Regions from separate parts of the Paenibacillus sp. 7516 genome, predicted to be linked through region 1. Evidence: riboswitches for the same ligand, from Rfam matches in the RefSeq annotation. Region 1 holds a riboswitch; the other holds the start of a gene.

What was found. A riboswitch is a leader RNA that binds a small molecule or an ion and turns the genes downstream of it on or off. The one in region 1 is predicted to bind ZMP and ZTP.
Region 2: linked by a shared signal. The riboswitch ahead of CHI14_RS21900 (TIGR01440 family protein) and the one ahead of CHI14_RS04510 (bifunctional 5,10-methylenetetrahydrofolate dehydrogenase/5,10-methenyltetrahydrofolate cyclohydrolase) in region 1 are both predicted to bind ZMP and ZTP.

The regions. Positions count from the first base shown of each region.
Region 1 is NZ_NPBI01000006.1:234,669-237,784, reverse strand. Features, by position in the region: gene CHI14_RS04520 (helix-turn-helix domain-containing protein) at 1-260, shown strand, start outside; gene CHI14_RS04515 (hypothetical protein) at 285-908, shown strand; gene CHI14_RS04510 (bifunctional 5,10-methylenetetrahydrofolate dehydrogenase/5,10-methenyltetrahydrofolate cyclohydrolase) at 1,056-1,910, opposite strand; ZMP/ZTP riboswitch at 1,962-2,043, opposite strand; gene CHI14_RS04505 (ribonuclease domain-containing protein) at 2,224-2,613, shown strand; gene CHI14_RS04500 (barstar family protein) at 2,630-2,905, shown strand.
Region 2 is NZ_NPBI01000024.1:518,595-521,710, reverse strand. Features, by position in the region: gene CHI14_RS21905 (serine hydroxymethyltransferase) at 1-695, opposite strand, end outside; gene CHI14_RS21900 (TIGR01440 family protein) at 925-1,518, opposite strand; ZMP/ZTP riboswitch at 1,661-1,742, opposite strand; gene CHI14_RS21895 (low molecular weight protein arginine phosphatase) at 1,880-2,452, opposite strand; gene CHI14_RS21890 (manganese efflux pump MntP) at 2,578-3,116, opposite strand, start outside.

The DNA of each region.
Region 1 (3,116 bases):
TTGCGAACCGATGCTGTTTATCCACCTCACGCCTCTCTCACTTATTTAAGGAGCAGGTAGGGGATACGATTCTAAATACAGTTCACAAGTTTAGGTTGGAGAAGGCAGCGCAGCTTCTCGCTGGAACGAACCGGCAAATCGCAGAGATCGCTGCGGATGTCGGATTCGACTGCGGTATACATTTTACAAGAAAATTCCGTGAAGCCTTTGGGGAGACACCATCGGCATTTCGTAAACGAAAAAATAACCTTCAAGCTTGATTGTTAGAGGAGGACAAGTGCAGCATGAACCTTTTTCACATCGAATCCACCATACACGGAACTGATCGAACTGCAGCCTTCCTGGAAGATAACTTTATTGGGATCGATTGGCCAGCTACAGGGGATTTGGAACAACTGCCGGATGAAGAATGGAAAGAGCAAATCAGGCAGCATTACGCAATACCTGAATCGGAACTGAGCGGAGTAATAGCTAACCTACAGACATTTGTAAACATCATGCAGGATGGAGATCATGTCTTAATTCATGACGATGAGTGGATATATGTTGGGGATGTGGGTGACTATTTTTACGATGATTCCGTTAGCACTGGAGAAGATTCGATATGTCATCGGCGAGGCGTAACGTGGTTGGGGCGAATTCCACTGACAGAGATAAACGATAAGGTGCGTGCTCTGATTTCGAATGATTCCATCATTTCAGCATTCGAGTATCCACTTTCACAGGCTCAATTGGATCCGTGGCTTTCAAGTACTCCCGAAACGGAAACGACAGTTCAACATCCGGTTTGCGTAGATGACGGGACAGTACAGGAAGCTCTCGATGTACTAAAGAATGCATTACAGAGCGAAGACGAGGAACTTCGTATTCGTGCGGCGACGGCCATTTTACAATATGCCAAAAAATAAAAAGAACATGAACAGATAAGCAGTAACGAAAATGGTATTAGCACACGTACGCACTCACTTTCAATGCACATTACCCCTTATGTCTTTACAGAGTGAAGCACGCAAAGCCCTTAAGAAAAGAGTGAGCTTTGCGTGCTTTCGTACATATTATGATGTTTTTATGGATTGCATGCAGGCTGATTTGATGGTGTGTTCGATCAGCGTAGCGATGGTTACGGGACCCACCCCACCAGGGACGGGTGTAATGGCAGATGACGGAGTCAAGCAGGATGAATAGTCCACATCACCGATATTGCCTTTATTGTAGCCTGCATCAACGACAACTGCACCAGGTTTAATCCAGCTTCCTTGTACAAAACAGGGTTTGCCAACGGCAGCAATCACGATATCTCCCGACTTCACGATTTCTTCCAGATTGACGGTTTTGGAGTGACAGGTAGTTACCGTTGCATTTCGGTTAAGCAGCATGGCTGAAACGGGCTTACCCAGAATTGGACTTCTTCCTATGACCACAGCATGCTTGCCTTCAATTGGAACGTTATAGAAATCCAGAATACGGATAATCGCTTGTGGTGTGCAGGATGGAAAAGCGGCGACTCCAAAGGCATTTAACGCAAATCCTAGGGTGGTAACGCCATCCACGTCTTTCTCTATGCTAATTGCATCAAAAGCGGCTCTTTCATCGATATGCTGCGGTACCGGGTGCTGCAATAGAATGCCATGTACGGATACATCTTCATTTAATTTGGTTATCTCCTGAATCAATTGTTCCGTTGTAGTCTCTGCAGGCAAAACCACTTTAATGGAATGTACACCTATTCGGGCACATGCATTGCCTTTCATTCGTACATATGTTTCTGAAGAGGGGTCATCACCGACCAAAATAGTAGCTAGACAAGGCGTGATTCCTTTCTCCTTCAACATGGCAACCTTCGCAGTCATCTCTTCCTTCATGAAGTCCGCTACCGTTTGTCCACTCAACATTAGCTTCTCTGTACTCATGCTCATCATCGCCCTTTCCAAATAAAAAGAGGCAAGGAAATAAAACTTCCTTACCTCTGCCCAGGCGTACGGCTTGATTAGACATCATATGCTCCCTCACGGTTCACCGTGTTCGCCAGTTACATATGACCATAACAATATTAAATTGATAGTACTTCATTTTGAAATTGACTTCAATCCTTTTAACATTTAGCTATACTTGGAACTGTGTCTAGATTGGTATATACTTTTTTGAGTTAAGAAGATTAAAAGGAGATTATAAGCAGTGTATATTAAAAAATGGTTAGGTGCTGTACTCATTATTCTTGCGACGATGCTGTTCGCAGGCTGTTCGCTTGAATCGCTATCTGTAGATGATTCGACCCAGACTCAAGCTGTCTTGAACCAATTTGACGAAGTCGCCAATTATCTTGCCGAGCATCAGGAACTTCCGGATAATTATATTACCAAGAAGGAGGCCAGAGCTTTAGGCTGGGAACCAAGTGAAGGAAATCTGCAAGATGTGGCCCCTGGCAAGAGTATCGGCGGCGATATTTTTCAGAATCGGGAAAGCTTGTTACCCAAGAAAAAGGGAAGAACGTGGTACGAGGCAGATATCAATTATTCCGGTGGAACCCGGGGAAGTGACCGAATCCTCTATTCCAGTGATGGCTTAATATACAAGACAACCGATCATTATCGCACGTTTGAACAAATCAAATGACCAAAGGTAGGATGGTATGAAGACAGTAATCATTGATGGAAATGATGTTCATGGAAAAGAAGAGCTGCATGATATTCTTCAGGCGAAGCTGGGGTTAAATGAATCTTACGGGCGGAATCTCGATGCGTTATGGGATGTCATTACAGGCTTCATTTCAATTCCACTAACCATTCAATGGGTTAATTTTGAGGCCAGCAGGGCTGTGCTTGGAGAATACGCTGATCAGCTAGTGGAATTAATGCGTGACGCAGAAGAAGAGCTGGATCAGTTTCAATTGGATCTGAAAATGTAAAAATCGAACGGGCAGTCCGCTGAGGACTGCTTTTTTTATTGTGCAACATGTTCCTTGAGATTTCCGTTAATGAGTTTAGGAATCCATAGGAGGTGAGGGTCATCCCCAGGAAGTTGTTGTACTTCATTTATGTTCTATCACTGGTTAGTCTGACAACATCTTGTTCGAGCATGTCTACGAATGCAGATGCTGATAACAGTCTAAGCAGACT
Region 2 (3,116 bases), on a different contig from region 1:
CGAGGTCCGCGCAGCGTTTTGTGTGTTGTCGTTGTTACGAAATGGGCATGTGGAACCGGGCTCGGATGCAATCCAGCAGCAACCAGTCCTGCAATATGGGCCATGTCCACCATGAACAATGCACCTACATCGTTTGCGATAGAAGCGAGTTTTTCAAAATCAATCGTACGCGGGTATGCACTTGCGCCTGCAACAATCAGACGAGGACGGTGCTTGAACGCTGCTTTGCGCACTTCATCATAATCGATCAGGAATGTATCTTCCTGTACGCCATATGCCACGAAGTTGTAGAGCAAACCAGATGCATTCACCGGGCTGCCGTGAGTCAAGTGTCCACCATGGGCAAGATTCATACCCAGTACCGTGTCACCTGGTTTCAATGCTGCAAGGTAAACTGCCATATTTGCTTGTGCTCCAGAGTGAGGCTGTACGTTTACGTGCTCAGCTCCAAACAGTTCCTTCGCACGGTCACGTGCGATATCTTCCACGACATCCACGTGCTCGCAGCCACCATAATAACGTTTGCCTGGGTATCCTTCAGCGTACTTGTTCGTCAGTACAGATCCAAGCGCCTCAATTACCGCTTCACTTACGATGTTCTCGGATGCAATCAGCTCAATGTTGTTCTGTTGGCGTTTCAACTCCAAATTCATCGCTTCAAGTACTGCAGGGTCATTCTTACGCAATTGTTCCATGTTTAAATTCCTCCCAGTATATTAGTGAAGTTATAAAGCAAAATTGATGTTTACACGAAAACGGAGAGTGCAGGACCAATCTAAAGAAACGAAGTGTTCGCCTTTATCACCGGATTTCCCCTTTAAAAGGGGATTCAAAAAATCTGGGGATAACAGCGATCGGAAGATGGTACTGCAATCGGAGTTAGGAGTGTAACCTTTCAGTTTCGCTTTATAGTAGGTTGAAGATTTAGTCGCAAAATGTCGAATCTGGTTGTTCTTCCATCTGATACACCGCACGTTCGCCGCCAATCAGCTTCGGACGGGTCAAAGCTGTCGTCACACGGGCTTCCCCGATATAGCGAAGTGTTGTACGGAAGGGGACTGCCACATGCCGCAAGTGCATGCCAATCATCGTTTCCCCGATATCTACTCCTGCATGAGCCTGCACATGTTCAGCCAGACAAGGATCACTCAGCGAACGATATGCTGCGGATGCCATGGAACCGCCTGCCTTGGGAACCGGTACGGCGCCCACTTCAGTCAAACCAAGACGTGTGAGCAGTGAACGTTCCATCACCAATGCGCGGTTCAAGTGTTCACAGCACTGAAACACAGGCTCAAAACCGAATTCCTGCTGCACCTCGCGAATCCCTGCAAGAAGCTGCTGTGCTACATCAACGGCACCACTCGTACCAATCTTTTGGCCTGCAACCTCGCTTGTGCTTGTACCGATCACAACGATCTGTCCAGGTCCAAGCTTTCCGGCAAGTGCCAGTTCACGCAGAATGGTTACGGTCTGTTCCTGCAATCCGGGTTGATCCGAATCTAACTCAATAGTCATCCTATCGCCTCCCGATAAAATCATGCCTGACTCCCTCACGGCTGCCCGCTCTTGTATTCAAGCACGGCATTTCAGGTACTATTATAGCGAATAATCAGATGAAAGACGAAAAAAAGAGCAGTCTGCGGGTATCGCAGAATTGCTCTTTTGCCCAGGCGACCGGCCGTTTGTTCCGGTGCTCCATTGTGGTTGTGCCCACTTCGTCGCCAGTTACACCGGATCCCTGTTTTCCCCTTCATCATAAAACAACCCACGCTTAAAATCAACGGGTAATTTACACTACGTGTTCGTTTTTGCATAACAAATTAATTTGAAGATTCAATCTTCCCTGCCCAATTACTATGACCTGCACAATCCCGGTTTATCCCAACTTGTCCAGGAGGCGATCCAGCGCAGTTCTGATCTCCGCAGCGGCGATATTGTAATCATCTCGACTGCCGCCAAACGGGTCAGATATATCAAAGCTTGGAATACGCTGCCGAATCTCGATCACGCGCTCACGTTCTGATGCCAGAATCTCCTGACCCAGTGCACGCTTCAGTTCCAGTGTGGCGAACAGGCTGTCCAGTTCCTGAAGGTCATTCAGAACCTGATTATCATTCTCCACATATTCTTTCAGCGTGTACGTCTTGTGTACCGAATCCGGAAAAACCTGCATGACATGCTGTTTATGGCTCCGCGTTAACGTAAGGACCAAATCTGCCCAGTCCATCAGGCTCGCGTTAAGCTGTGTGGAATGACCAGGCCCTTCCGCCTGGTGATCTCTTAATACTGCTTCGGCATGACGGGAAATTGGCATTCCCGATGCTGCTGCCACACCTGCAGAACGAACCTCTACCTGAATGCCCCGTTCCGCTGCCAGCTTGCGCAAAAGCCCTTCCGCCATGGGGCTGCGGCACGTATTCCCTGTACATACAAACAAAATATGTTTCATTGTGATAGCCTCCCCATTTCGCAAATGTTGTCGAATGATGCAATATTTTAATTTTAAATGATGAAAATTTAAAGAGTATCGGTTATGACTGCACAAGGGGCTCCAGCTGTTCCGCTCTATGACTATTAAAAAATAAACAACAGTCCAAACGCAAGCAGGATGGCTCCGCCAATCGCTTCACCATAATCACCAAGGTTCTGGCTTACTCGTCTTCCCAGCAGCAGTCCCATGACGGACATGATTCCACCGCATGCACCAAAGGCAAGTACGGTCAGCACCAGATCACTGCTAAACATGCCGAGGGACACCCCAACGGAAAACGAATCCACACTCACACTGAGTGAAAATAAAATCACACCGAGCATGGAGCGATGGTCCACCAGCTTGGTATCACCTTCACGAAATGCATTCAGAATCATGTGACCCCCAAGCAGAACCAGCAATCCGCCTGCAGCATACGTCGTAATATCTCCCAAGAGAGAGCTGACGTATTTTCCCGTGTACATGCCGATCAGCGGCATGATGACATGAAACAAGGCCGTAACCAAACTGATTCGCAGCACATCACGCAAACGAATGCCTTTCATGCCAATCCCAATACCCAGCGAAAAGGCATCCAGCCCGAGGGCGACGGCCATAATCAAAATGGTTACCAACTGCCCCA